3 regions of the Nissabacter sp. SGAir0207 genome follow, and region 1 is predicted to be linked to each of the others. Evidence: predicted binding sites of a transcription regulator. Region 1 holds the regulator's gene; each other region holds the start of a gene.
What was found. Region 1 encodes PurR, which represses purine synthesis genes. Its sites were predicted from a motif close to CANGCAAACGTTTGCNTG; they were not measured.
Positions count from the first base shown of each region.

Region 2: a site for PurR is predicted at 3,387-3,404, ahead of guaD (guanine deaminase). Genes of this name have one in related genera too.
Region 3: a site for PurR is predicted at 7,465-7,482, ahead of gcvT (glycine cleavage system aminomethyltransferase GcvT). Genes of this name have one in related genera too.

Region 1 is NZ_CP028035.1:2,159,893-2,169,931, reverse strand. It holds gene C1N62_RS09425 (MATE family efflux transporter) at 1-1,247, opposite strand, end outside; gene C1N62_RS09420 (riboflavin synthase subunit alpha) at 1,450-2,145, shown strand; gene C1N62_RS09415 (glycoside hydrolase family 105 protein) at 2,349-3,488, shown strand; gene cfa (cyclopropane fatty acyl phospholipid synthase) at 3,537-4,688, opposite strand; gene punC (purine nucleoside transporter PunC) at 5,024-6,226, opposite strand; gene punR (DNA-binding transcriptional activator PunR) at 6,371-7,279, shown strand; gene purR (HTH-type transcriptional repressor PurR) at 7,310-8,335, opposite strand; gene C1N62_RS09390 (YnhF family membrane protein) at 8,663-8,752, shown strand; gene C1N62_RS09385 (C40 family peptidase) at 8,811-9,596, opposite strand; gene C1N62_RS09380 (Grx4 family monothiol glutaredoxin) at 10,014-10,039, shown strand, end outside.
Region 2 is NZ_CP028035.1:1,989,629-1,999,667, forward strand. It holds gene xdhA (xanthine dehydrogenase small subunit) at 1-1,049, opposite strand, end outside; gene C1N62_RS08580 (TetR family transcriptional regulator C-terminal domain-containing protein) at 1,180-1,809, opposite strand; gene guaD (guanine deaminase) at 1,888-3,204, opposite strand; gene C1N62_RS08590 (MFS transporter) at 3,734-5,188, shown strand; gene ydfG (bifunctional NADP-dependent 3-hydroxy acid dehydrogenase/3-hydroxypropionate dehydrogenase YdfG) at 5,262-6,011, shown strand; gene C1N62_RS08600 (YnfA family protein) at 6,042-6,368, opposite strand; gene C1N62_RS08605 (DUF1283 family protein) at 6,516-6,884, shown strand; gene C1N62_RS08610 (DUF1161 domain-containing protein) at 6,969-7,277, shown strand; gene C1N62_RS08615 (MDR family MFS transporter) at 7,319-8,806, opposite strand; gene bioD (ATP-dependent dethiobiotin synthetase BioD) at 8,912-9,547, opposite strand; gene C1N62_RS08625 (ROK family transcriptional regulator) at 9,691-10,039, opposite strand, start outside.
Region 3 is NZ_CP028035.1:665,599-675,637, reverse strand. It holds gene C1N62_RS02930 (DeoR/GlpR family DNA-binding transcription regulator) at 1-235, opposite strand, end outside; gene C1N62_RS02925 (glycerate kinase) at 739-1,881, opposite strand; gene C1N62_RS02920 (SDR family oxidoreductase) at 2,123-2,869, opposite strand; gene gcvP (aminomethyl-transferring glycine dehydrogenase) at 2,931-5,810, opposite strand; gene gcvH (glycine cleavage system protein GcvH) at 5,888-6,274, opposite strand; gene gcvT (glycine cleavage system aminomethyltransferase GcvT) at 6,300-7,397, opposite strand; gene ubiI (FAD-dependent 2-octaprenylphenol hydroxylase) at 7,824-9,035, opposite strand; gene ubiH (2-octaprenyl-6-methoxyphenyl hydroxylase) at 9,055-10,039, opposite strand, start outside.

The DNA of each region.
Region 1 (10,039 bases):
ATGCGTGGCACCAGCACATCGGTCAGCGCCAACAGGTAGCCGCTTGGCAGCCCCAGCACCCAGTAGGCGACAAAGGTAATAAAGAAGATGGCGCGGGTATCTTTATAGCCGCGCAGCACGCCAGAGCCAATCACCTGCAGCGAGTCGGAGATCTGGTAGAGCGCCGCCAGCAGCATTAGCTGGCTGGCCATCGCCACCACCGCCGGGTTCTCATTGTAGAGCAGGGCGATACGCTCGCGCATCAGCACGGTAAAGATGGCGGTGCAGACCGCCACCGCCACACCAACGCTCAGGCCAGAGAGGGCGGCGGTGCGCGCGCCTTCCGCCGATCCCTCCCCCAGCCGGTGGCCGACACGGATGGTCGCCGCCACGCCAATGGAGAGCGGCAGCATGAACATCATCGAGCTGAAGTTCAGGGCAATCTGGTGGCCAGCCACCGACACAATCCCCAGCGGCGACACCAGCAGCGCGACCACCGCGAACAGCGTTACCTCGAAAAACAGCGCCAGAGCGATCGGCAAACCGAGCTGCGTCAGGCGGCGCAGCACCGCCCAGTCCGGCTTGTCAAACGCGCCCTGCAAGCGGATGTCATGCAGCCAGTAGGCGCGCTTCACATAGGCGCTCATCAGCAGGAACATCACCCAGTAGACGGTACCGGTGGCCACGCCGCAGCCCACGCCGCCCAGCGCCGGTGCGCCAAACTTGCCATAGATGAAGATGTAGTTCACCGGGATGTTGACCAGCAGGCCAATGAAGCCGAACACCATGCCGGGCTGGGTGCGCGACAGCCCCTCGCATTGGTTGCGCAACACCTGGAAGAAGAGGTAGCCGGGCGCGCCCCACATAATGGCGTGCAGGTAGCCGATCGCCTTCGCCTCCAGCGCCGGGTCAACATTGTCCATCAGCCCGATCAATTGGTCGCTGTGCCACAGCACCCCAATCACCAGCAGCGATAGGCCGCCCGCCAGCCAGAAGCCCTGGCGCACTTGGTGGGCGATGTGGGCACGCCGCCCCGCGCCGTTGAGTTGCGCCACTACCGGCGTCAGCGCCAGCAGGATGCCGTGGCCGAATAGGATGGTGGGCAGCCAGATGGAGGTGCCGAGCGCCACGGCGGCCATGTCGGTGGCGCTGACGGCGCCCGCCATGATGGTATCGACAAACCCCATCGCGGTCTGGGAGATTTGCGCAATGATTACCGGAATGGCGAGGGCCAACAAGCTGCGCGCTTCGATCAGATACTTCTGCACGACTACACCTTTTTTATTATGGGGAGGGGGAAATGCCGGCCGTCACTGGCGGCAGGGATGAAGTGTTAAGAATAAGTTAGCGGGATTGTACCTGCCTGCGCGCCGCAAGCAACCCCCGGCGGCGGATGCTGAGTTGGCAAGCCGGGCAAACTGCGGCACACTGGGGGGAATGATTACGCCGGAAAAAAGAGAAGAGGCTTGCATGTTCACCGGTATTGTACAGGGCACCGCGCCGCTGGTTGCCATTGATGAAAAACCGAACTTCCGTACCCACGTGGTGCAGCTCCCGCCGGAGTTGTTGCCGGGCCTGGAGCTGGGCGCCTCGGTGTCCCATAACGGCTGCTGCCTGACCGTCACGGCCATTGAGGGCGACCGCGTCAGCTTTGACCTGATCAAAGAGACGCTGCGCCTGACCAACCTGGGGGCGCTGAAGGTGGGCGATCTGGTCAACCTGGAGCGGGCGGCGAAGTTCAACGATGAGATTGGTGGGCACCTGATGTCCGGCCATATCATCTGCACTGCCGAGATCAGCAAAATCCTCACCTCTGAGAACAACCGTCAGGTGTGGTTCCGCATCGCCCACGAGGAGTACATGAAGTACATCCTGCATAAGGGCTACATCGGCATTGATGGCATTAGCCTGACCATCGGCGAAGTGGTGAAGAACCGCTTCTGCGTGCACCTGATCCCGGAGACGCTGGAGCGCACCACGCTCGGCAAAAAGCGTCTGGGGGACACGGTCAACATTGAGATTGACCCGCAGACTCAGGCGGTGGTGGACACCGTGGAGCGCGTGCTTGCCAGCCGCGAGGCCGCGATGGCGGCCGCCAAGGCCATCGGCGAGAATCTGGCGCAGGCCGATGCCGATGCGGCTGACGAGGATCCGGCGAAAGCCTGACGCCCGCCGCTCCTTAAGCCCGGCCTCTGCGCCGGGCTTTTTTATGCCCTTTTTTTGCCCAAGTGAAAGTTGTGAGGCCCGCGCGCCACCCCTTTCCGGCGTTGCCAGCGCGCGCGCAGGGCTGGCAGTCAGCCAAAGGCGATAGCCGGGCGGCTGGCCTACACTGCGGCGATTGCTAACCCGTTCTCTTGCAAAGGTGAAAAATGAACGTATTTCCCGTCAAACATAGTGAACTGCTGCGCCAGCCCGACTACTTTATCACCCGTGACGAGGTGCGCCGGTTGATCCACCAGGTGGCGGACAACTTGATCCATATCGAGGACAAGACCGGCGAGTTCCTGCTGCGGCTGGATGACGGGCGGGTGATTGATACCAAGGGCTGGGCGGGCTGGGAGTGGACGCACGGCATCGGGCTGTATGGCATCTACAAATATTACCAGCAGACCAATGACCCGCAGGCGCTCGCCATCATTGATGACTGGTTTGCCGCGCGTCTGCAGGAGCCAATGCCGACCAAAAACGTCAACACCGTCTGCCCGTTCCTGACGCTGGCTTTCCGCTATGAAGAGACGCGCAACCAGAGCTGGCTGCCCTATCTGGAGGCGTGGGCCGAGTGGGTGATGTATGAGATGCCGCGCACTGAGAAGGGCGGCCTGCAACATATCGTCTACAACAATGAGAACCACCAGCAGCTGTGGGATGACACCCTGATGATGAGCGTGCTGCCGCTGGCGAAGATTGGCAAGCTGCTCAATCGGCCGGAGTACGTGGAAGAGGCGAAATTCCAGTTCCTGACCCATGTCCAGTACCTGATGGATCGCCAGAGCGGCCTCTGGTTCCACGGCTGGACCTTTGAGGGCAACCACAACTTTGCGCAGGCACGCTGGGCGCGCGGCAATAGCTGGCTGACCGTCGCCATCCCGGACTTCCTGGAGATGGTGGATCTGCCCGAGCACGATGCCACCCGCCGCTTCCTGATCCAGGTGCTGGAGAGCCAGATCGCCGCGCTGCAACAGTATCAGGATGCCTCCGGCCTGTGGCACACCCTGCTGGATGACCCGAACTCCTATCTGGAAGCCTCTGCCACCGCTGGCTTTGCCTACGGCATTATGAAGGCGGTGCGCAAGCGCTACGTTGGCAAGCAGTATGCGGAGATGGGGCTGCGCGCCGCACAGGGGGTGGTGCGCCACATCAACGATCAGGGCGAGCTGACCCAAGTCTCCTTTGGCACCGCGATGGGCAATGACCTCGACTTCTATCGCGAGATCCCGCTGACTTCCATGCCCTATGGGCAGGCGATGGCGATCCTCTGCCTCTCCGAGTATCTGCGCGTCTATCTCTAAGCGGCGTACAGGCGAAAAAAAACCGGCCCCTGGCCGGTTTTTTCATGTTTAGCGCGGTACCCGCAGCCCGCCCTCGACGCCGTGCGGGCTGAACAGCACCTGCCAGAGCTGGATATCGCGCGCGCGGAAGGCCCCCGCACAGGCATTCAGGTAGTAGGTGAACATCCGGTAGAAGCGGTCGGAGTAGTTCTCCGCCAGTTGCGGCCACGCCTTGATGAAACGCTCATGCCAGGCCATCAGCGTGCGATCGTAATCCGCGCCGAAGTTGTGCCAATCCTCCATCACAAACTGCCCCTCGCTGGCTTGGGCAATATGCTTGACCGACGGCAGGCAGCCGTTGGGGAAGATATATTTGTCGATCCAGGGATCGACATGCATGTCCGTTTTATTCGAGCCAATGGTGTGCAGCAAGAACAGGCCATCTGGCCGCAGGTTGCGCGCCACCACGTCAAAGTAGGTCTGGTAATTTTTCGGCCCGACGTGCTCAAACATCCCGACGGAGACGATGCGATCGAACTGCTGGTCCAGATCGCGGTAGTCCTGCAACAGGATAGTGACGTCCAGCCCCTCACAGCGCTGTTGGGCCAGCTTCTGCTGCTCGGCGGAGATGGTGACACCGGTCACGGAGACGCCGTAGTGACGGGCGGCGAAGGCGGACAGCCCACCCCAGCCACAGCCGATATCCAGCAGCGACATGCCGGGCTTCAGTTGCAGCTTCTCACAGATCATGCGCAATTTGTGCTCCTGTGCCTGCTCAAGCGTTTCCGCCTCTTTCCAGTAGCCACAGGAGTACTGCATGTAGGGGTCAAGCATCAGGGTAAAGAGATCGTTGCCAAGGTCGTAGTGCTCCTTGCCGACGATCCAGGCACGCTTTTTGGATTGCAGGTTGGTCAGGCGGGCGGCAGCGATGCGCAGGGTATCTTTCAGGTGGTGGGGCAGCTTGTGCTCCAGACCGGCGGCCACCACGCGCTGGAAGAAGATGTCGAGCCGCTCGCACTCCCACCAGCCATCCATGTAGCTTTCGCCAAGGCCCAGTGAGCCTTCCTGCAATACGCGCTTAAAAAAATCGGGGTTATTGATGGTGATATCGAAGGGCCGGGAGCCATTGATTTCGATATCCGCCTGGCTGAGCATCTCATGGGCAATGCGATACCACTGGTTATCCTGAATGCTCAAATCTTCTATACACGATGAACTCATAGCTTCTCCATCACCTTTTCTTCTGACTTATGACCTGCAAGGAAAAGCATAGACAATTTGCAGGCGTATACGAGAACCCGCGGGGTGACCCGCCGTATCTGATATTCGACTATGTACAGAGGAAAGTGGGACGAATCCCGGTGGCCCAGGGGCAGGGCAGCGGGGCATCATCCCTGACAAAATGCGCGCACTCCTCGCGCACCAAGACTTGATAAAAGTTTTGTAAAGCCGTTGTTTTTATCGACTGAAAAAGAGTATAGGCGCGCCAGAAACGATACTCAATAGTCAATCCCTTCTGGCGCAAAGAATAATCAAGCGATTATTCAATAAGGCAATTATGCCGTTTGGTTAGTATGCCGCTCCTGACGGATGGCCGCCTGCGCCGGCGCATTACGCTGGAGCAGGTAGCCCGCCAACGCCAGGCCCACGGTGCTCAGCATCACACTGACGGTTGCCATCAGCGGCTGGCTGATAAAGGCCGACACCACCAGACTGGCGACGAAGCAGAGTCCCAGTTGCAGGGCGTTCTGCAGGGCCGCGGCCTTGCCGGTGCTTTGTGGGAAGGGCAGCAGCGCGTTAGCCACAATTATGGGATAGAGTGCGCCATTTGCCAAAGCCATCACACAAAATGGCACCAGCAGCAGCGCCAGCCCCGGCGTGGCGAGCCAGGCCAGCAGGAACAGCGCGATGATGCTCAGGCCATAGCCAGCCAGCAGCCACGGCACCAGCACCTTGCCATCACGGCGGCTAACCACGTAGCGGCAGCCAAACCCACCAATCAGGAAGGCAAAGGTCTGTGGCACGTAGCTCAGGCCGATGGCATCCGCGCCATAGCCCATGGCGTGCAAGATGAAGGGCGAGCCGGTCAGCCAGGCGAAGAAGCCTGCCGAGCAGGCGGCATACATCAGCACGTTGCCGCTAAAGACGCGGGAGCCGAGCAGCGCCAGCATCCCTACCTTGGGGGCCGGGTGATCAGTGCCCGGCCGGTTGGCAGGCTGGAGCCGCAGCGTTGGCACCAGCAGCAGCAGGGTGATGGCGAGCAGCGCCAGGAAGATGGCGCGCCAGCCAAAGTGGTTCAGCAGCCAGGCACCCAGCAGCGGGGCCAGCGCCGGTGACAGCGCCACCAGCGGCATAATGGTGGCAAACACCCGTTTCGCCTGCTCGCCCGTGCAGCGTTCCACCACCAGCGCCTGCCAGCTTACGGCCGCCGAACAGACCCCCACCGCCTGCACAAAGCGCATCAGCCAGAGCTGGCGCGCATCCTGCACCCACAGCATCCCGGCGCAGCCGACGGCAAACATCAACAGCCCCAGCACCAGCACGGGCTTGCGGCCGATGCGGTCAGAGAGCGGCCCCCAGATCAGCTGGGCGCAGGCGAAACCGGCCAAAAACAGGCTCAGGCTGGCGCTGATGGCATTGGGCGTCAGCGAAAGATCCGCCTGCATCTGGGCGAAGGCCGGCAGGTACATGTCAGTGGCCAAAAAGCCAAGCACGCTCAGTCCGGCCAGATAGAGCATGAAAAGAGGGGAGTGGGTCATAGCAAATCCCTATGGTTTGTTAGCAGGTGATAAGAAAAACGCATAGCGGTGTGCACTCTACTGGAGCAGCCGGGGCATTGTGAAACGTTAAAATTTGCGCCATGCTGTGAAAAATTTTGCAAGCAGAAACAGGGGGGCCGCGCCATGTGGTCAGAATATTCGCTGGAGGTGGTGGACGCCGTGGCGCGTACCGGCAGCTTTAGCGCGGCAGCGCAGGAGCTGCACCGGGTGCCCTCGGCAGTCAGTTACACCGTGCGCCAGCTGGAACAGTGGCTGGCGGTGGAACTGTTTGAGCGCCGCCACCGTGATGTAGCAATTACCGAAGCCGGGCAGGTTTTTATTGAGGAGGCGCGCGGTGTTATCAAAAAAATGCAGGCCGCGCGTCGCCAGTGCCAACAGGCGGCCAATGGCTGGCGTGGGCAGCTCAATCTGGCGGTGGATCGGGTGGTGCGTGCGGATCGCACCCGGCAGCTAGTGCTCGATTTCTACCGCGAGTTTCCCGATATGGAGCTGCTGATCTCGCCGGAGGTGTTTAACGGCGTCTGGGATGCGCTGGCGGATGGACGGGTGGATGCAGCGATTGGGGCCACCCGCGCCGTGCCGGTGGGCGGCAGCTACCGCTTCCGCGACATGGGCTTTCTGCCGTGGCGCTGTGTGGTGAGCCGTACCCATCCGCTGGCACAACTGCCCGGCCCGTTGGCGGATGAGCAGTTACGCCCGTGGCCAGCCCTCTGTCTGGAGGACACCTCCCGCACCCTGCCGAAGCGCGATACCTGGACGCTGGATAACCAACGGCGGCTGGTGGCACCAGACTGGACCAGCGCGCTGGATTGCCTGCTGGCTGGCCTGTGCGTGGGGATGATTCCGGCGCACATGGCGCAACCGCTGATCGATCGTGGAGAGTTGGTGCTGCTGACGCTGGCGCAACCCTTCCCGGACAGCGCCTGTTGCCTGACCTGGGATCAGGCGCGCGCCTCGCCGGCGCTCAGCTGGCTGCTGGATTATCTGGGGGACAGCGAAACCTTGAACCGGGAGTGGTTGCGTGGGGAGTAAAAAACGGGGCGCATGGCCCCGGCTGGCCGATTAACGGCGGTAGTCGCGGTAGGGGCCATCGGCCACGGAGCGACGCTCCACCAGTTTCGGGCGCACTTCAATGGTCTGCGGGTCTTCACGCTTGCTGGTGATGCGATCCAACAGCATGGCAAAAGCGCTCTCGCCAAGGCGCTCTTTCGGCTGGTGGATGGTGGTCAGCGCCGGGGTAAAGTAGCGCGCGTTACGCACGTTGTCATAGCCAATCACCGAGATGTCTTGCGGCACGCGCAGGCCCATCTCGTCGGCGGCGCAGATGGCGCCCATCGCCATGATGTCGCCGCCGCAGAACACCGCCGTTGGGCGCTGCTTCTGCACCAAAATCTGCTGCATCGCCTTGTAGCCGGACTCCGGCTCAAAATCACCCTGTACCACCCACTCCGGGCGCACAGTAATATTCGCCTCCTCCATCGCCTTCAGGAAACCCTGATGGCGGCCGCCGCCGGTGTTGCGTGACAGCTGGCCGGGGATGATGCCGATGTCGCGGTGGCCGCGCTCGATCAGGTAACGGCCTGCGATGTAGCCGCCCTCAAAGGCGTTATCAATGATGGAGTCGGTAAAGTCGCTGCGTGCTGAACCCCAGTCCATCACCACCATCGGGATGTTGCGGTACTCCTCGAGCATACCGATCAGCTGATCCGGGTACTCAGAGCACATCACCAGCAGGCCGTCGACGCGCTTTTGCGCCAGCATCGCCAGGTAAGCCTGCTGCTTGTCGAGGTTATTGTGGGAGTTGCAGAGGATCAGGGTATAGCCCTTGCTGTAGCAACTGTTCTCCACGGACTCAATCACCTCAGCGAAGTAGGGGGCCTCACTGGAGGTCGCCAGCAACCCGATGGATTTGGTGTGGTTGACTTTCAGGCTGCGCGCCACGGCGCTTGGGGAGTAGTGCAACTCCTTGATGGCGGCCCAGACCGCCGCCTTCGTCTCTTCAGCGACGAAACGTGTTTTGTTGATAACGTGTGACACGGTGGTGGTGGACACGCCAGCACGTTTGGCGACATCTTTAATCGTGGCCATGGGAAAAGTGACTCCTGAAAGTACGTGTTACAGCACGTAACTATAATGTTAATCGTTTGCCTGCGTTTATTCTTCTGCCCACCGTAAGAGATGCAGTGAATTCTAGGGGGAGAGGACGGTCATCTTCGCTGGGGAGCGGTGGGGCATTGCAGCCGTGGCCGGGTACGCAGTGTGTAAACCGCGAATTTTCCCCTATTCTTGCGCAAAGGGGAAGCAGAAAATTATCCCGTTGCGCATCACAACGCGATAGGCATTGCCTGCCATAATGTGAGAATATGGGAACTCATACAAACATTGTGGTTTTGTGTGCGTTATTCAGGAGAACACATGGATACCAATTTGAAACTGTCGCTATGCACCACCGTGGCAGCGCTCACCGTGATCATTGCCTTTAGCTTTACCGCTGTTTTGGGCTAACCCGCCTGCACCAGAAACAAAAAAGACGCCCTTGGGCGTCTTTTTTGTTTCGCGGTGGTCAGCGTACGGTCTTGGGGGTCATCACGCGGCGGGCGCCGACGTAATGGTCTTGCCAGTAGTCATTGTCCAGATAGCTGATGCGGATGTCCTCGCCGGTGCGCGGCGACTGGATAAATTTGCCATCGCCGAGATAGACGCCAACATGGTCGGCCGCGCCACGGTTGGCGATGCGGAAGAAGACCAGATCGCCGCTCTCCAGCTCGCCACGTTTGACCGGTGCGGCATCACGCAGGTGGTACATCTCGTTGGCGGTGCGTGGCAGGCGGATCTTCATCACATCTTTATAGGCGTAATAGACCAGTCCGCTGCAATCGAAACCGGTGGTGGGGGAGGTGCCGCCCCAGCGGTAGGGCTTGCCTACCTGCTTCATCAGCTTGGTCATCGCCGTTTGCTTGGCTTTCTGGTAGCGCTTTTTATGCGCCGGGCTGAGTGCCAGCGGGCCGCTCTCCACGGCCTTGGCCTCGTGGCCGGGCAGGCGCTGGCGGCCATAGCCTTTTTTGTAGCCCTTTTTCGGCGGCGTCACCTTGACCAGGTGGGTGGAGGCGGTTTTGCGCGTTTTACCGCTTTTGGTCGTGACCTTGACCACCTGAGCCTTATCGCGGCTGGTGGCTTTTTTCTTTACGCTGGTTTTCACCGGCTTGCGCTTTTTACGGTCATCCGTCCTGGCCTCACTGGCATGGCCCTTGCGGGGGTCGGCCGACGTGCGCGCATGGGGCGACGCATGCGCCAGATTCATACAGAGCTGAGTAAAAAGCAAAACGAAAAGCGTAACGAGTAAACGCATGGCAACGCTACCAAAAGTGTCCGACAAACATCCATGGAGGCCCAGTATTACTGAAACCTGCCGCACAAAAAAGCATGAAACCCCCTGATTCTAATTCATATTGTCAGAAAAAGTTAATAGCTTTTTTCATTAGTGAAAACCAGGGGGGGGATATGCTGCTTTTATCCGCAACTCAAGCGGTTAGCGGCCTGGCGGCACAGTGAGGCAACGCGTTTTTCCGATAAACCTCATCGTTCAGATCTGTTACTGTTAACATATGTTTAATTATTGTTAGCAGTCAGGCCGACGAATTTAGGGCGTGTAAGAAAACCCTGCAAAAAATGGTGTTTTCATCCCGTTGCCGCCCTCGTTACAATAGGCCACTGCTGATTTGATGTGACGCGTAATAGCCAGCCAATGGCTTGAGGAAGCAAGACAATGACGACAATTGAAAAGATCCAGGC
Region 2 (10,039 bases), 170 kb from region 1:
ATGCGTTCAATGAATTCGCCGGGTTGCAGCGCGGTCTGGCGGTAGCCAAGGAAGAACGCCTCCAGCGGCAATACGCGTGCCACCGCCCCACGCCGCAGGTGCAGCGACGCGCCGAGCGCCAGCAGCACCGGGGCGGCATCGCCAATCGGTGAGGCGTTCGCCAGACTGCCGCCAAGGGTGCCAAGGTTGCGGATCTGCTGTGAGGCGAAGCGCCCAAGCAGCGCGGCGAAGGCCGGGAAGTGGCCCGCCAGCGCTGGCTGGCAATCAGTGAGCGACGCGGCCGCGCCCAGAGAGAGGTGGGTGGCTGAGCAGCTAATGGCGCGCAGTTCCGCCACCTGCCCCAGCGCAATCAAGCGCGGAAAACGCCGGTTGCGCTGGGTGATCTCCAGCACCAGATCGGTGCCGCCCGCCACCAGCCGCGCTTCCGGGTCAGCCTGATAGGCGGCGGCCAGCGCCGCCAGCGAGGTGGGCATGTCGCAGCGCGCCGCACTTGATGCCAGCTCGCGAGCGGGCTGAGCGGCCAGCGCCTGCAATTGCGCCAGCGTCTGCGCCTCCGCGCGGTCAAACTGATCCTCCAGCGCCCGCTGGGCCGGGCGCATCGCGCGCTCGGCGGCGTCAGCAATCGGCCGGTAGCCGGTGCAGCGGCAGAGGTTGCCCGCCAGTGCTTCCTTCGGTTCGCCCCCCTGCTTTTGCAGCGCAAACAGCGACATCACAAAACCCGGCGTACAGAAGCCGCACTGGGAGGCGTGGCAATCGACCATCGCCTGCTGCACCGGGTGCAGGCGGTCACGCTGCTTCAAGTCCTCCACGGTGATCAGTTGCTTGCCATCCAGCGCGGACATCAGCGTCATGCAGGCGTTGGCGGTGCGGTAGCGCAGCCGGTCGCCCGCCGGTTCCGCCAGCACCACGGTACAGGCACCACAGTCGCCGGAGGCGCAGCCCTCTTTGGTGCCGCAGCGCTGCTGGCTGCGGCGCAGCCAGGTCAGCACCGTGGTGTTGGGGTCCAGCTGCTCGGTATGCAGGCGTTGGTTTAGCAGGAATTGAATCATGGTGGCGATCCTCGGCACGGTGCGCCGCCTGTGCGGCGCTTACCTAGTAAGCATGGCTGACCATTTGATTTGTACAACTGGTCAAATAATGCTGATTAACTAAGCAAGTTCAGTGCCAGAATCGCCGGTACTAGGAGGCCGTGGTGGGCAGGCAGCCGCGCAGCACCAGTTCGGTCACTTCGCGGATGATGTGCTCCTGGGTGGCGGGAGCCGCGTCGGTGTCGTGGTACATGTGTTTCACCTGCACCGCGAAGTCGGCGTAGTACTGGGTGATCGCCCAGATGTGCATGATGAACAGCCGCGCATCCAGCGGGCGTAGCGCCCCCTGCGCAATCCACTGGTTGATCAGCTGCTCCTTGCGCAGGATGTTCTCGCGCGCCTGCGGCCAGTACTTTTCCAGATAGTGGCCGCCCGCCAGCACCTCGCTGGTGAAGATGCGCGACAGCGCTGGCTGGGTGAAGGAGAAGTGCAGCTTGTTGCGGATGTAGCGGCTGAGCACCGCCTGCGGCTCGGTCAGGGCGTCGTCGAAGCGGATGATCTCCGCCCAGGCCGCCAGCACCCGTTGCAGCAGCTCCTCATACAGCTCCTCCTTGCCCTGGATGTAGTAGTGGAGCTGGGTCTTTTTCATTCCGGCGCGCTGGGCGATGGCTTGGGTGGTCGCCCCGGCAAAGCCCTTCTCACTGAATTCGCTGATGGCCGCGTGGCGGATCGCCTCCAGCATCTGCTCGCGCCGCCCACGGCCATTGGTTTCACTGTTCATTGGTGGTGCGTGATCCCTGCAAGTTGCCTCATGGTGGGGCGAACCGGCTGCGCACCCCTGCCGGCAGTGTAGCGGGGATTATTCACCGGCGCGATAGACCGGCGCGCCATTCACCCAGGTGGCGTGAATGTTGCGATCATCACCGAGCGTCATCAGCACAAACAGTTTCTCCGCCAGGGTGCCGCTGTTGGCGGCGCGCAGCCGTTGCAGCGGCGTCGCCTGGCTGTCGAGCACCACGAAATCCGCCTCCTTGCCCGGCTCGAAGTTCCCGATCTTCTCCTCCAGATGCAGGGCGCGTGCGCCGCCCAGCGTGGCGTGGTAGAACGCCTCAAAGGCCGACAGCCGGTACTGCTGCAACTGCCCCACCTTGTACGCCTCCCCCAGCGTCGAGAGGATGCTGAAGGTGGTGCCCGCGCCGATATCACTGCCGATGCCCACCCGCACCTGCATTTCCCACGCCTTTTTCAGCCGGAACAGCCCACTGCCGAGGAACAGGTTGGAGGTGGGACAGAAAGCAATCGAGGAGCCAGTGTGCGCCATGCAGGCCCACTCATGCTCATCCAGATGCAGGCAGTGGGCAAACACGCTCTTTTTGCCGGTCAGCCCGTAGTCATGGTAGACGCCGAGGTAGTGGGCATGATCCGGGTAGAGCGCGCGCACCCACGCCACTTCATCACTGTTCTCACTGAGGTGGGTGTGCACCCAGGTATCCGGGAACTCCTCGCGCAGCCGGCGCACGGCGGTCAGCAACTCCGGGGAAGAGGTCGGCACAAAGCGTGGCGTCAGGGCGTAGCCAAGCCGCCCGCGCCCATGCCAGCGGCGGATCAGTTCACGCGTCTGCTGGTAACTGGTGTCGGCATCCTCCAGCAACCCCTCCGGCGCGTTGCGATCCATCATCACCTTGCCAGCGATCAGGCGCATCTGGTGGGCGTCCGCCTCGGTAAACAGCGCCTCCACCGACTGCGGGTGGACGGTGCCGAACACCAGCGCGGTGGTGGTGCCATTCGCCAGCAATTGGCGGATGAAGAAGCGCGACATCTCCGCCGAGTGCGTTGGGCAGTGGTACTGCGCCTCCGTTGGGAAGGTGTAGCTCTTCAGCCACTCCAGCAACTGCTCGCCATAGGCCCCGACCATCTCGGTCTGCGGGTAGTGGATGTGGGTGTCGATAAAACCGGGCACAATCAGTTTCCCGCGGTAATCCTCCACCGGCGTGCCGGCTGGCAGCCGCGCCTGCGCCGCCTGCCACGGGCCGAGCCAGACAATCCGCCCCTCCTCCAGCAGCAGCGCGCCATCCTCGATATAGCGCACCCGGTCAGCGATCTCTTCGGGTCGGCTGGCGCAGCCGGTCAGGTCAAAAAAGTTGCCGCGAATGGCGCGGGTGACAGTCTGGTTCATGATGACGCCCTTCTTGTTGTTATGGTCATGGTTGAGTATGGTTCATCTTTCCCCAGCAAGCGTTATGCCACCTCCGCCCTTCTCTTTTCATCTCATTGAAAAACAAGCTTTAACTGCCTGAACGCCGGTGCGGCCGGAGGCACTTTTCAGACAAGCTGGGCAATGGATGGGAATCAACCATAAACGCAACCGTTTGCAATTTGGCGCGGGCCGCGCTGCCCGCTTAATGCTGCACCATCAGTGAGCAAGGATGAGAAATTAAGATTTTGGCGGAGGCTAAAATTTTTTCGGCATAATCCGACACATTTTTACTGCCGTCCGTTGGCGGTGGCGCATCTCTTGCTGGCCGGCTTTCTGGTGGAAAAATAAAGCTCTGCCGCGGGCTGGCCGGGGCGCAGTATGGGCGGCGGTGCACCGGTTGACGCAAAAGGCGGATCGGCTATGCTCAAGGCTCTTTTTTACCCTTCCACTCTATAAAAGGCGGTGCTATGTCCGGTGAACGCAAGGCGTGGTTAGCGGGGTGGCGGCAATGAGAGGCCGAGTGTCCGGGGAGTTGGCCCTGCCGCTGCTGGTTGCCGGTGCCTTTTTTATGGAAAACCTCGACGCCACGGTGATCGTCACCGCGCTGCCGCAGATGGCACAGGCGTTCGGCGTGCGGGCGGTTGACCTGAACATTGGCGTCTCCGCCTATATCCTGACGCTGACGGTGTTTATTCCCGCCAGCGGCTGGATCGCCAACCGCTTTGGCGCGCGCCGGGTGTTCAGCTGTGCGCTGCTGCTGTTTACCTTCGCTTCGATCCTGTGCGCCCTGAGCGCCAGCCTGATGACCTTTACCGCCGCCCGCATGGTGCAGGGCTTCGCCGGCGCGCTGATGGTGCCGGTCGGCCGGCTGGTGGTGCTGCGCAATACGCCAAAGTCAGGGCTGATCCGCGCCATCGCCACCATCACCTGGCCGGGGCTGGTGGCACCGATACTGGGGCCAGCGGTCGGCGGCTTCTTTACCACCTACGCCTCCTGGCACTGGATCTTCCTGCTCAATGTGCCGCTCGGGCTGGTGGCATTCTGGCTGAGCCTGCGGCTGGTGCCCAACGAGGCGGGCGATCGCTCGGTGCCCTTTGATGTGCGCGGCTTTATGCTGTGCGGGCTGGCCTGCTTTGGGCTGATGTTTGGGCTGGATCTCTTCAACCACGCTGCCGAGCGGCTGTGGCTGCCGGTGGCCTGTCTGGCGGGCAGTGCGTTGCTGGGAGTACTGGCGGTGCGCCACGCCCGTAGCGCGCCCTTCCCGCTGCTCGATCTGTGGGCGCTGCGGTTGAAAAGTTACGCTGTCACACTGTACGGCGGCACCCTGTTCCGCATCGCGATTGGCGCGGTGCCCTTCCTGCTGCCGCTGATGTTCCAGCTGGCCTTTGGCATGAGCGCCTTTAGCGCCGGGCTGCTGGTGCTGGCGGTATTTGCTGGCAATCTGGCGATGAAGCCCTTTACCTCTGCCATTCTTTACCGCTTCCCGTTCCGCACCACCCTGTGGGTCAATGGCACGCTCAACGCCCTGACCATCTTTGCCTGCGCGCTGCTGACACCGGAGACGCCGACGCTGCTGGTGGTGCTGCTGCTGTTCGTCAGCGGCCTGACGCGCTCAATGCAGTTCACCGCGCTCAATACCCTGGCCTTCGCCGAAGTGCCGCAGCCGCACATGAGCGGGGCCAATACCCTGCTGAATATGGCGCAACAGCTCGGCAGTGGGCTGGGGATCGCCATCGGCGCGCTGGCGCTGCGCAGCGGCGAGTGGCTGACGCCCGCCGCCACCGGAGAGGCGTTGACCGCCTTCCACTTCGCCTTTATGGTGATTGGCCTGCTGGCACTGTTGGCGGTGGCGGATGCCTTTACCCTCAGCCCGGCCGCCGGGAATGAGGTGCGACAGAAAAAATTGCAGGAGGCCAGCGCCGGGGAGACCAAAAACCCGTGCAACACCCCGGCCTCCAAATAAGCCGTACGCGCCCTGTAGCGGGTATGATGAGACGTTGCCTGCCAAGGCGAATAACTTGTTGAGGAATATGGATATGATCATTCTGGTTACCGGCGCGACCGCCGGGTTTGGGGAAGCCATCACACGCCGTTTCATCCGCGAAGGCCACAAGGTGATCGCCACTGGCCGCCGTCAGGAGCGTCTGGATGCGCTGAAGGAGGCACTGGGGGATCAGGTGCATGTGGTGCAGCTCGACGTGCGTGATCGCGCCGCCATCGATGAGATGCTGGCCAGCCTGCCCGAGGCGTGGCGCGAAGTGGACGTGCTGGTGAACAACGCCGGTCTGGCGCTGGGGCTGGAGCCAGCGCACCGCGCCAATAGCGATGACTGGGAGACGATGATTGACACCAACACCAAGGGGCTGGTGTTCATGACCCGCGCCCTGCTGCCGGGCATGGTGGAGCGCCAGCGCGGCCACGTGATCAACATGGGTTCGATTGCCGGTAGCTGGCCCTATCCGGGCGGCAACGTCTATGGCGCGACCAAGGCGTTTGTTAAGCAGTTCAGCCTCAACCTGCGCGCCGATCTGGCGGGCACCGCAGTGCGCGTGACCGACATCGAGCCGGGTCTGGTGGGCGGCACCGAGTTCTCCAACGTCCGTTTCAAGGGCGATGATGAGAAAGCCAGCAAGACCTACGACAATGCCAACCCGCTGATGCCGGATGACATTGCCGAGTCTGTCTACTGGTGCAGCACCCTGCCAGCGCACGTCAATATCAACCGGCTGGAGATCATGCCAGTCAGCCAATCCTTCTCCGCGCTGAATATCCACCGCGAAGGGTAACGCCGGTGCGGGGCCTCACCGCCCCGCGCTTTACGCGCCGCGCCAGCCGGAGACGATGATCAGCATCCCGGCCAGCGCCACCAGCGCGCCCAGCCAGTCCGTCACCCCCAGCCGCACCCCATCCACCAGCCGCAGCCAGACCAGCGCCGTACAGACGTAGACCCCGCCATAGGCGGCATAAACCCGCCCGCTGGCCGCCGGGTGCAGCGTCAACAGCCAGACAAACAGCATCAGGCTGAGCGCCGCCGGTAGCAGTAGCCAGACACTGGCCGCTTTTTTTAACCAGAGGTAGGGCAAAAAACAGCCCACAATCTCCGCCAGTGCGGTGGCGAAGAACAGCAATGTGGTTTTGAGCACCCGATTTCTCCTTCAATCATCCCTAAACCCGCAGGCAGCGCCACTGCCCAGCAGGAGGTGGAGTGTTATAATTAAGGCGTGCCCCGGATCTGTGGGGCACCCTGTTGACCGCACGGGCGAAGCCTGCGGCGAATCACTGATAAGGATATGAAAATGACTGAACCCATGATCCCTCGGTGGCGACTCCTCGCGCCGATTGCGCTGGCAGCCCTGTTTGCCGTCTGGCAGGCACCGGCCGTGGCTGCGACCAACTGCGCCAGCGGCACCTGTATTTTCAACGGCAATGGCGATAATGCCCTCTCCAATGAGGAGGCGCGCCAGAACAAAGAGCAGTGGGATGATACCCGGATGTTGCGCAAAAAGGTCAACAACCGTGCCGAGAAGGAGTTCGACAAGTTCGACACCGCCATTGACCAGCGCGAAAGCTGTGACAAGAGCATGAACCTGAATGCCTATTGGGAACCGAACACCGAGCGCTGTCTGGATCGCCGCACTGGCCGCCAGATTCTGCCGTAAGGCCCCGGTTGGGCAACTTTTCGATGGCGGGGGCATTGGCTGCGAGCGCGATACCCCGGACTGGCTTTGCTAAAGGATGGAATGATGAAGAGATCACCACTGATTGCCGCGGCCCTGCTGGCCATGTTACCCCTGGCGGCGCAAGCCTCATGCGAGAGCGTGAAAGCGGACATTACCCAAAAGATCATCAATAACGGCGTGCCTGAGTCGGGCTTTACTCTGGATATTGTCCCGAACGATCAGGTCGAGCAGGCTGGCGGACAGGTTGTCGGCCATTGTGAGAACGACACACAGAAAATTGTTTACAGCAAGACCGGCGATGGCAGCAGCGATGCGGCCGCCACCGCCAACCCGCAGACCGGCACCAGCCAGGATGCCGCGCCCGCCCAGTAATGAAGCGAGGGCGCCGCAGGGCGCCCTCGCTTTTTCTCTGCTCAGGGGCGGCTCCCCTGCGCCTCCGGCTCGGCCGGTCGCTGACTGGCTGGCATCAGCCACACCGCCAGCAGCGTCAGCAACGCCATTCCCGCCGACACCATAAACACCCCATGCAACGCCGTCGCCACGCCCTCCACCAGCCCCTGCAACTGGCCGTTGCCCAGCGCGTCACGCTGTGGCCCCTCCATCAACTGCTGCACCGGGTCGGCCACCCCCGGCAACTGCCGTTGCAGGCTGAGATTGAGCGTCGCGCCCAACAACGCGGTGCCAAGCGCTGAGCCAATCAGCCGTGAAAACATGGTGGAGGCGGTGGCGATGCCCCGGATCGAGGCGTCGGCGGCATTCTGCACCGCCACCAAAAAGGTGGTGTTGCTCAGCCCCATGCCCGCCCCGAGGGTGAAGGCCGCCAGCCGCGCCCACCATAGCGTCTGCTCTGGCTGCACCAACAGCAGCAGCAGGCTGCCCGCGATCATCAGCAGCGCGCCGCACAGCGCGGTAAAGCGGTAGGAGGTGACCAGCATCAGCCGACCACTGAGGGCGCTGGCGAGCGGCCAGCCAATCGACACCAGCGCCAGCGTCGAGCCAGCCTCCAGCGGCGATCCGCCCATCACCCCCTGCACAAAGGTCGGCAGGAAGGCGCTGATGCCCATCAGTACCGCGCCCATCACCAGCCCGCCAATGTTGCCCGCGACAATCACCCGGCTGCGCCACAGCGCCAGCGGGAACAGCGGCTCGGCGGTGCGCCGCTCCTGCCGCACCAGCATCACCGCGCTGCCGATGGCCACCAGCAGCAGCGCCCCGGCCATCCAGCCCAGCGCCTCCGCCTGCAACAGCGCCAACAGCAGCGCCGAGACCGCCAGCGTCAGCCAGCCGGTGCCCGCCAGATCGAGGCTGTGTTGCCGCCCGGCCTGCGCCGCGGGCAGATAGCGCGCCAGCATCGCCATCGCCACCACGCCAATCGGCACGTTGATCCAGAACACCAGCGCCCAGTTGAAGTGCTCGACAATAAATGCCCCCATCAGCGGCCCGACAATCGCCGAGATGCCCCAGACGCTCGACAGGTAACCCTGTACCTTGGCGCGCTCCACCGGGGAGTAGACGTTGGCAATGATGGTCGAGGCAATCGGCATGATCGCCCCACCCCCCAGCCCCTGCAACGCGCGGAAGACGATCAGCCAGATCATTGAGGGCGCGAAGCCGCACAGCACCGAGCCAAGCAGGAAGACCAGCGTACCGATGAAGAACATCCGTCGGCAGCCATAGAGATCGGCCAGCCGGCCATAGATCGGTACGCTGACCGCCTGGGTCAGTAGGTAGACGGCAAACACCCAGCCCAGCAGCGGGAAGCCGCCCAGCTCGCCGATGATGGTGGGCATGGCGGTGGCGACGATGGTCACTTCAATCGCCGCCATGAACATCGCCAGCATACAGGCAATCAAGATAAGGGAACGATGGGGAACCCGATCCGGTGGGAGAGTCTGTTTCATACACCTTCGCAATTTGCTGTTTTGTTTACTGTCTGAGTATATCAGCCCGCCGCCCACCCGGCGGGGCGTGCGGCGATTTTTGCGAAGGGTATGCCAAAATGGCGATCAGCGTGGCACGGCGAGCCGGCTGAGGTCGAGCAGATGGCCCAGCTCGCGGCGCTCCGCGTGCGGCAGGTAGGGAATTTCGCCCAGCAGCGGCGCGTCGATGTTGCGGCTCAGCAGGTGGATGGTTTCGGCATAGTGCGCCAGACAGGGGTTGATGCGGTTCGCCACCCAGCCCACCAGCGGCAGGCCATCCCGCACGATCGCCTCGGCGGTCAGCAGCGCGTGGCTGATGCAGCCCTGCTTGATGCCCACCACCAGCACTACCGGCAACTGTTGCGCCCGCACCCAATCCGCGTAGCAGCGCGTCTCGTCCAGCATCAGCCGCCAGCCGCCGCACCCCTCCACCACCACGCTGTCGGCCAGCGCCTCCCGCGCGGCCAGCCCGGCGCTGAAGCGCTCAAACAGCGCCGGTTCTGGCGGGTGGGCGTAGATCTCCTCGCCATCCAGCACCAGCAGCGGCTGCGCCTCCTCCGGTTGCGCGGTGCTGGCGGCCAGGCCACGCGCGGCGGCACTCAGCGCCAGCGGCGTGTAGCTCACCGCACGCTGCCCTTGCGCCGTCAGCGCCTGAACCAGCGCACGTGAAACAATGGTTTTGCCGACATCCCTGTCGGTGCCGGTGACAAAAAGTGCTGTCATGAGTTCTCGCTCCCTTGAGCAGTAAAGCGGCACAGGCCGCGCTATCGAGCCAGTCTAGGGGGCGGCGGTGGGGAGACCTTGAGATAGCTCAAGGTTTTGTTTGGTGAGTATCCATAACTGAGACAAATATGATCCGGGTGGGGTCAGCCCTGCAACAGCTTGACCAGCAGCGAGCCGTTGTAGAGCGCATCCTTGATCAGCGCCGCGCCCGGCATGGTGCCCTGATTCTGGAATCGGGTCGCCTCCAGCGCCAGCGGCGCGCTGTAGGCTGGCAGGGATTGCTGGCGGATGCAGCCCATGATCGCCGGGTGCAGGATGGCCGCGGCGCGGTTCAGCGGCGAGCCAATCAGGATTTTGTCCGGGTTGAACAGGTTGACCATGATCGCCAGAATGCGGCCGACGCTGTTGCCGACGTCAAGAATCACGTCGCGCGCCAGCTGGTCGCCCGCCATCGCCGCGTCGCACAGCGACTCCACCGTCAGCGGCATGGCG
Region 3 (10,039 bases), 1.5 Mb from region 1:
ATGACTCCCCCTGCTCAATCTGCGCCGGCAGGGTGCGCTTCTCCGGCCCCGGACTGTCTAAGTAGATTGCGCCGCCGTGGCTGCGCAACAGCACGCCCTTTCTCTCCAGCAGCGTCAGGTCGCGACGTGCGGTCTCCAGTGAGATTTGGCACAGCGCGGCCACTTCATGAACCAATACCCGCCCCCGTTGGCTGAGGAGGTCGGCGATAAAGCGATGGCGTTCTGCAGGCAGCATGGTCTTCTCCTTCCTGATGTTTTTTAAGATACGGGCTTAACCGGAATGGTTTTGCGCCGACGGTCAAAGCCACCGGTGCGAATCGGGCGTCCGCGACCGGCTGTGATATTTCGCACAAAAAAGAGAAAGCTAATGAAATGTTAAAGAACTGATCTGAGGCATGGCGTGCAGATAACGCCCCTTTTGGCGTCTCGCCAGCGGAGGCAAATTTGCAAACGGTCACATTCCCTCACCCGTCCCGCTGACCGTTACTGACCGTTTCTGTGGAAATGACCGTTTTTGTCTGTGGCACCCCTACCAAAAGAGCAAAAATCGCGCAGCGACGCCAGGTAAACCGGTTAATAAAAAGATCGCGATTTAACATATCGGCAGGCCTGTAGGCGCAGCAAGCAGGGAAAACGGCACAGGCGGGCGTGGCGCGGTTAATCCGCAATCAGGACAAGGGAGTGTAATTTTTCAGGAAGGTGACGCCTGCCGGGGACGGCAGGCGTCAGAAGAGGCAATCAGTGCAGGCCGCGCGCCAGTTTCAGGGTGGCGGCGACGTTGCGCGCCGTCATGCGCACGTTGTCGCCAGCGTTCTCCAGCGCCTCGTCGAGGCTACAGATGGTATAGAGCACGCTGAACACCGCATCCAGCCCATGCTCATGCACTACGCCGACATCGGCGGTCAGGCTGCCAGCGATGGCGATCACCGGTTTATCGTGGCGCTTCGCCACCTGTGCCACGCCAATCGGCACCTTGCCGTGGATGGTCTGGCTGTCGATGCGCCCCTCGCCGGTGATCACCAGATCGGCGTCCTTGACCAGTGCCTCCAGCCCCAGCGCCTCGGTGACAATCTCAATGCCCCGGCGCAGATCCGCGCCGCAGAAGGCCAGCAGCCCGGCGCCCATGCCACCGGCCGCGCCCGCGCCCGGCACCTGATCGACCTCGACCTGAAGATCGCGCTGGATAAGCTGCGCGTAGTGCGCCAGATAGCCGTCAAGCTGCTTCACCATCTCCGGCGTCGCGCCCTTCTGCGGGCCGAACACCGCCGAGGCCCCCTTGTCGCCGGTCAGCGGGTTGGTGACGTCGCAGGCCACCTCAATGCGGCACGCCTTCAGCCGCTCATCCAGCTCGCCTACGTCGATGCGATCCAGATCCGCCAGCCCGGCCGCGCCGCGCGCGATGGGCTGGCCGTTGCCATCCAGCAGCTTCGCGCCCAGCGCCTGCACCATGCCCGCGCCGCCATCATTGGTGGCGCTGCCGCCGATGCCGATAATGATGTGGCGCACGCCCTGCTCCAGCGCGTGGCGGATCAGCTCGCCGGTGCCGTAGCTGGTGGTGTGCAGCGGGTTGCGCTGTTTGGCGGGCACCTGCTCCAGACCGCTGGCGGCGGCCATCTCAATAAAGGCGGTGTCGCCGTCGCCGGAGAGGCCGTAGAACGCCTCAATCTCCTTATCCAGCGGGCCAGTGACCTTGACCTTGACGACGCGCCCGTGGGTGGCGGCCACCATCGCCTCCACCGTGCCTTCGCCGCCGTCGGCGACCGGCAGCTTCACATACTCGGCCTGCGGGAACACCTCGCGGAAGCCCGCCTCAATCTGGTTGGCCACCTCCAGCGCGCTCAGGCTCTCTTTATAAGAATCTGGTGCAATGACGATTTTCATCTCTGCCCTTCCCTCCACATCCTGTCTGTTGGCAGGAGTTGCCTGCCCCATTGCGCCTGCCGGTTGCCGGGGGTGGCAGTGGGCAGGCCCGCTCATGCGCTACGCTTTCAGCATAGCAAATCGCCGCCGGGCCTCCGGCGGACGGCGCAGTATAGGCAAGCACCGCCACGCGACACATCAGGCAGATGAACAGGATTACCCGCCAACGACCGGCACTTTTTCAGGCATCTGCCCAAGACCGCTACTTGCCGCCAGCCAGATCGAGGAAGCTGCCGGTGACGTAGGAGGCGGCGTCAGAGAGCAGCCAGCTGATGGCCGCCGCCACCTCCTCCGGCTGGCCGCCGCGCCGCATCGGCAACTGCGCCTTGACGCGGTCAACCCGGCCCGGCTCGCCGCCGTCGGCGTGCATCTCGGTGTAGATGAAACCGGGGCGCACGCCGTTGACGCGGATGCCCTCCGCCGCCACCTCCAGCGACAGGCCGGTGGTCAGGGTATCCAGCGCCCCCTTGGAGGCGGCGTAGTCCACATACTCACCCGGTGCGCCCAGCCGCGCCGCCGCCGACGAGACATTAACAATTGCCCCGCCGCGCCCGCCGTGGCGCAGCGCCATGCGCTTCACCGCCTCGCGGCAGCAGAGGAACGCGCCGGTGACGTTGGTGGCCAGCACGCGGTTGATGCGCGTGGCATCCAGCTCCTCAATCCGCGCCTGCTGGAACAGGATGCCCGCGTTATTGACCAGCGCCGTCAGCGGGCCGAAGGCCGCGTCCACCGCCGCGAACAGCGCCATGACCTGCGCCTCCTCGGCGATGTCGGCGGCAAACGCCTGCGCCGTCCCACCGGCCGCCACAATCTCCGCCACCAGCGACGCCGCTGCCGCGTGGTCTTGCCGGTAGTTAATCGCCACCCGGTAGCCCTCCTGCGCCAGCAACCGCGCCGTGGCGCGCCCAATGCCCCGGCTGCCGCCGGTCACCAATGCCACTCTCTCCATCTTTTCCTCCATAAAAAAGGCCCGGTTTTCCGGGCCTTTACAGCGTAGGGTTTCCTGCTGCTTATTGGTAGTCGCTGACCGGCACACAGGCGCAGAACAGGTTGCGGTCGCCGTAGACATCATCCAGACGCTTCACCGCTGGCCAGTACTTGTTCTCCTGCGTGGCGGCGCTGGGGAATACCGCCCGCTCGCGGCTGTAGGGGTGTTGCCACTCCACCAGCAGCTCCGCTTGGGTGTGCGGCGCGTTGACCAGCGGGTTGTCATCCTGCGGCCACTCACCAGCCGCCACGCGGCCAATCTCGGCGCGGATCGCCAGCATCGCCTCGATAAAGCGATCCAGCTCGGCCTTGCCCTCGGACTCGGTCGGCTCCACCATCAGGGTGCCCGCCACCGGGAAGGACATGGTTGGCGCATGGAAACCGTAATCAATCAGGCGCTTGGCGATATCCATCTCGCTGATGCCGGTTTGCTCCTTCAGCGGGCGGATGTCGAGGATGCACTCGTGCGCCACCCGGCCGTCGCGGCCGGTGTAGAGCACCGGGAAAGCCCCCTGAAGGCGTGTCGCAATGTAGTTGGCACTCAGGATCGCCACCTGGCTGGCGCGCTTCAACCCCTCCGCGCCCATCATGCGGATATACATCCAGCTGATCGGCAGGATGGAGGCGCTGCCAAACGGCGCGGCGGAGACTGCCCCGTTCTGCGTCAGCACGCCGTCAATCGCCACCACGCTGTGGCCGGGCACGAACGGTGCCAGATGCGCCTTCACGCCAATCGGCCCCATGCCCGGCCCGCCGCCGCCGTGCGGGATGCAGAAGGTTTTATGCAGGTTGAGGTGTGAAACATCCGCGCCGATGTAGCCCGGCGTGGTGATGCCTACCTGCGCGTTCATGTTCGCGCCGTCGAGGTAGACCTGCCCGCCATACTGGTGGACGATCTGGCACACCTCGCGGATGGTCTCCTCATAGACGCCGTGGGTCGAGGGGTAGGTCACCATGATGCAGGAGAGGCGATCGCCCGCCTGCGCCGCCTTCTCGCGCAGGTCATTCAGGTCGATGTTGCCGCGTTTGTCGCAAGCTACCACCACCACCTCCATGCCCGCCATCTGCGCCGACGCCGGGTTAGTGCCGTGGGCGGAGCTGGGGATCAGGCAGAGGGTACGGTGGCCCTGCTGGCGGCTCTCATGGTAGTGGCGGATCGCCAGCAGCCCGGCATATTCGCCCTGTGCGCCGGAGTTCGGCTGCATACAGATGGCGTCATAGCCGGTGAGCTGCGCCAGCCACTGGGAGAGCTGGCCGATCATCTGCTGGTAACCGGCGGCCTGCTCCGGCGGGCAGAAGGGGTGCAGGTCGGCGAACTCCGGCCAGGTGATTGGGATCATCTCGGCGGCGGCGTTCAGCTTCATGGTGCAGGAGCCGAGCGGGATCATCGCCTGATTGAGCGCCAGATCGCGCTTCTCCAGCCGGTGCATGTAGCGCATCATCTCGGTTTCGCTGTGGTAGCGGTTGAACACCGGATGGGTGAGGATCGGCGTCTGGCGGCGCAGCGCCTCAGGGATCGAGGTGCTCTCCAGCGCGACCGCCCGATCCAGCGCCTCAATCTCCAGCCCATGCCCCTCGCCCAGCAGCACCGCGAACAGCGCCAGCACCTCCTCGCCGGTGGTGGCCTCATCCAGCGTGATGCCGACCGCGCCGTGGATGTCGGTGCGCAAGTTGATGCCGAAGCTGAGCGCGCGCGCCAGTACCGCCGCCTTGTCCGGCACCTCGACGGTCAGGGTGTCAAACCAGCTGGCGTGGCGCAGCGTCAGGCCGCCCTGCCGCAGACCAGCGGCGAGGATGTCGGTCAGGCGGTGGATGCGCGTGGCGATGCGCTTTAGCCCCTCTGGCCCGTGGTACACCGCGTAGAGGCTGGCGATGTTCGCCAGCAGCACCTGCGAGGTGCAGATGTTGGAGTTGGCCTTCTCACGGCGGATATGCTGCTCGCGGGTCTGCATCGCCATGCGCAGCGCGGTGTTGCCCGCCGCGTCACGGGAGACGCCGATGATGCGCCCCGGCATCGCGCGCTTGAACTCGTCACGGCAGGTGAAGAAGGCGGCGTGCGGGCCGCCGTAGCCCATCGGCACGCCAAAACGCTGGGCGGAGCCGAACACGATGTCCGCCCCCTGGCTGCCCGGCGCGGTCAGCAGCACCAGCGCCATGATGTCAGCCGCCACCGCGCTGATGACGCCGCGCGCTTTCAGCGCCGCCAGCAGCGCGCCGTAGTCATGCAGCTCGCCGGTGGTGCCAGCCTGTTGCAGCAGCACACCGAACACCCCCTCATGCTCCAGCGCCCGCTCGGCGCGGTCGATGATCAGCTCAAAACCAAAGGTCGCGGCGCGGGTTCGCACCACGTCCAGCGTCTGCGGGTGGATATCCTCGGCGACAAAGAAACGGTTGGCCTGCTTCAGCTTGCTGACGCGCTTGGCCATCGCCATCGCCTCGGCGGCGGCGGTTGCCTCATCCAGCAGCGAAGCGGAGGCGAGATCCAGCCCGGCCAGATCCTGCGATAGCTGCTGGAAGTTGAGCAGCGCCTCCAGCCGCCCCTGCGACACCTCAGGCTGGTAGGGGGTGTAGGCGGTGTACCAGCCGGGATTCTCCAGCATGTTGCGCAGGATCACCGGCGGCGTCAGCACCGCGCTGTAGCCCATGCCGATGTAGCTGCGGTGGCGCTGGTTGCGGGCGGCGATCGCTTTCAGCTCTGCCAGCGCCTGATGCTCGGTCGCCGATTCGCCCACCGCTGGCGGCCCCGGCAACTGGATGTCGGCCGGTACGATCTGCTGGATCAGCGCCTCCAGCGAGGCCGCGCCCACGGCGTCGAGCATCTGCTGCTGCTGGCGCGCGTCCGGGCCGATATGGCGTTCAACAAAGGCATCACGGTGTTCAAGTTGGCTAAGCGTCTGGGTCATTGCTACAGATTCCTGAAGTCATGCATGGGGGTCTGGGGGGTGGCGCAGCGGCCCGGCGCGTGGCCGGGCCGTGGGGATCACTCGGCGATGCTGGCCTGATAGCCAGCGGCGTCCAGCAGGTTTTCCAGGCCAGCGTCATCGGCGGCCTTGATTTTGCAGATCCAACCTGCGGCATAGGGCTGCTCGTTGATCAGCTCTGGCGAGTCATTCAACTCTTCGTTCACTTCGACAATCTCACCGGCAATCGGCGCGTAGATGTCTGAGGCGGCCTTCACCGACTCCGCCACCGCACACTCTTCATTGGCCTGCAACTGGCGGCCCACCGCCGGCAGGTCAATGAACACCATGTCACCCAGCAGCCCCTGCGCGTGCTCGGTGATGCCGATGCAGTAGATGCCATTGCCTTCGTCACGCACCCACTCATGGGATGCGGCGTATTTCAGTTCTGTTGGTACATTGCTCATCGCCACCCTCTCTCTTTGTTATCCGTCACTGGGCGACCGGCTTGCCGGCGCGCACAAAGACAGGTTTTGTTACCCGCACCGGCATTTCGCGGTTGCGGATCTCCACAATGGCCTGCTCGCCGATACCGGCTGGCACCCGCGCCAGCGCGATGCTGAAGCCCAGCGTTGGCGAGAAGCTGCCGCTGGTGATCACCCCCTGCTGCGGGCTGCCAGCGGCATCGGTGAAGCAGACGGTCTGGCCGCCACGCAATACGCCCTTCTCGGTCATCATCAGCCCGACCAGCTGGTCAGTGCCCAGCTCGCCCTGACGCACCAGCGCCTCGCGGCCAATGAAATCACGATCCTCCGGCTGCCACGCGATAGTCCAGCCCATGTTGGCTGCCAGCGGCGAGACGCCCTCATCCATCTCCTGCCCGTAGAGGTTCATGCCCGCCTCCAGCCGCAGGGTGTCACGCGCGCCAAGGCCAGCGGGCTTGATGCCCGCCGCCAGCAGACGCTGCCAGAACTCTGCCGCCTGCGCGTTCGGCAGGGCGATCTCATAGCCCGCCTCGCCGGTGTAGCCGGTGGTGGCGATAAACAGGTCACCTGCCTGCACGCTGAAGAAGGGTTTCATGCCCGCCACCGCCTGACGCTGCTCCGCGCTCAGCAGGGTGGCGGCGCGCTCCTGCGCCTGCGGCCCCTGCACCGCGATCAGTGCCAGATCGTCACGCTCGGTGAGCGTGATGCCATACTCCTGGCCGTGGCGGCTGATCCACGCCAAATCTTTCTCACGGGTCGCGGAGTTGACCACCAGCCGGAAGTGATCCTCCGCCAGAAAGTAGACAATCAGGTCATCAATAACGCCGCCGGAAGCGTTCAGCATGGCGCTGTAGAGCGCCTTGCCCGGCTGGGTCAGGCGGCCAACGTCATTGGCCAGTAGGTAGCGCAGGAAGTCGCGCACGCGCGCGCCCGTGAGATCGACAATCGTCATGTGGGAGACGTCAAACATGCCAGCGTCATGGCGCACCGCGTGGTGCTCCTCCAGCTGCGAGCCGTAGTGCAACGGCATCATCCAGCCATGAAAGTCCACCATGCGCGCGCCGCACGCGAGGTGTTGCTCATACAACGGGGTCTGCTTCGCCATGTTTCCCTCTCCAAGGTTTGCGTCTGCCGGTGGTGGTTTTTTACGCCATCCACTGGGCAAGTATAGCGACGCAAACGTTAACCTTTTGGTGAAGTTATCACCGTTCCCAACGCCTTTCCATAAGCTGAAATAGGCCTTGCCGCGTTGGCACCAGAAGGGTGCGACCAAAGTCTGTAGCAGATTCCGCTAAAAAACTGCGCCCCGTGGCACATAATTAACAATAAGCACAGACAATGTACGAGATTATGTAACAAAAACGGCCAACGCTGGGAAAACCCGCCGTGCCAGAAAAGCGCTTCGGATAATAATAAGTAATGCGAAACAGTAGGTGGAATTAGAATAATTCAAACGAGCGCGGGCCTGCCCTGTTTTGGGGCATGGCGGAGGGAAAGAAAGAGAAAGGGCGGCAGAGTGCCGCCCCGAGGATCAGGCTGGCGGGTTGAGCCAGTCAGGCAGATCGTTGAGGCCCATCGCCTGACGCACCAGACGCGGCTTGACGCCCGGCAGGCTGTCCGCCAGCGTCAAGCCGATGTCGCGCAACAGTTTTTTCGCCGGGTTCTGGCCAGCGAACAGGTCGCGGAAACCCTGCATCCCCGCCAGCATCAGCGCGGCGCTGTGCTTGCGGCGGCGCTCATAGCGCTTGAGGTAGAGGTGCTGGCCGAAATCCTTGCCCTCATGTTGCAGGCGGCGGATCTCTGCGGCCAGCTCGGCGGCATCCATAAAGCCGAGGTTGACGCCCTGCCCGGCCAGTGGGTGGACGGTGTGGGCGGCGTCACCCACCAGCGCCAGCCGGTGACCGGCAAAGCTGCGGGCGTAGCGGCCGGTCAGCGCGAAGCTCTGGCGCTCGCTCTCCAACTGGCAGAGGCCGAGGCGCATGTCGAAATGCAGCGCCAGTTCGCGGTTGAACGCCGCCTCATCCAGCTCAATCAGCCGGGTCGCCTCCGCCGGTGGCACCGACCAGACAATGGAGCAGAGGTGTGGATCGGAGAACGGCAGGAAGGCCAGAATGCCGTCGCCGTGGAACGCCTGCCGCGCCACACCGTGGTGCGGCTCAGAGGTGCGGATGGTGGCGACCAGCGCGCTGTGGCCGTAGTCCCAGAAGGTGAGCGGGATGTCAGCGTGGCGGCGCAGCCAGGAGTTGGCACCGTCCGCGCCAACCACCAGCCGGGCGGTCAGCATCCGGCCATCCTCCAGGTTGATGAACGCCTCATTCTCGCCCCACGCCACGCTTTTAAGCTGCGCCGGGGCCATCAGCGTCACTTCCGGCAGGCTGGCGGCGCGCTGCCACAGCGCCTGCTGGATCACCGGGTTCTCGATGATGTGACCCAGATGGGCGTGGCCGTAGTCGTCAGCGCGGAAGGCGATGCTGCCGAAGCTGTCGCGATCCCACACTTCCATACCGGCGTAGGGGCTGGCGCGGCGCGCCACGATCTCATCCCAGACGCCGATATGCCGCAGCAGGCGCTCGCTGGCGGCGTTGATTGCCGAGACGCGCACCGAGTGCTGCGCCGGTAGCGGCGAAGGCTCCGCCGCCCGGTGCTCCAATACCGCAATGCGCAGGCCGGTGCCGTGCAGGCCACATGCCAGCGCCAGCCCGACCATGCCGCCACCGGCGATGACCACATCAAAAGATTGCATAATTAGTTTCCTGTTGGCCTCAGCGCGCCACCCATCCCAGGGTACGGCGGGCAAAGGCGTCACGCAGCAGTGGGGTCTGTTCCATTGCCATCAGGCCGAGGTTACGCCCCACGGCGAGTGGCGCATAACGGTTGGCGAAAAGGTGAATCAGGCCATCCGTCACACCGACGGTGGCCTGCTGGTCTGGCTGGCGGCGTGCCTGATAGGCGCTCAGCACTGCCCAACTGCCGGGGTCTTGCCCGCGCGCGGCGGCGTCGGCCAGCGTCTCCGCCAGCGTCATTACGTCACGCAGGCCGAGGTTAAAGCCCTGCCCGGCAATCGGGTGCAGCGTCTGGGCGGCGTTGCCAGCCAGCGCCAGCCGGTGGCTGATGTGGCTGTGGGCGGCGCGCAGTTGCAGCGGGTAGCAGTCACGCTTGCCGACCTGGAGGATCTTGCCGAGCCGCCAGCCGAAGGCCTGTTGCAGGCGCGCGCTGAACTCGGCGTCATCCCAGCCACGCACCGCCGCCTGCTGGTCACGCGGGTGGCACCACACCAGCGAACTGCGCCCCTGCGACATCGGCAGCAGCGCCAGCGGCCCGTGCTCGGTGAAGCGCTCAAAGGCGCGCCCTTGGTGCGGCAGCGCGGTGGTGACGTTGGCGATGGCCGCCACCTGCGGGTAGTCGCTCACCTGCCACTCCACGCCACAGGCTTTCGCCAGCGCCGAGTGGGAGCCATCCGCCGCCACCAGCAGGCTGGCGGTCAGCGTCTCGCCGCTCTCCAGCGTCACGCTGGCGTGGTCGGCGCTGCGGGTCACCTCCACCACTTTCGCCGGGCAGTGCAGCCGCACGCCGGGCGCCTTGCGCAGCAGGTCAAACAGCCGTCGGCCAGCGTCATGCAGCTCCAGCACGTTGCCCAGCTCGGTGACGTTGAAATCGCGGGCGTGCAGGTTCACAAACCCGGCATGGCCGCGATCGCTGACGTGGACGTGGGTAATCGGGGTAGCGAGGTCGCGCAGCGCTGGCCAG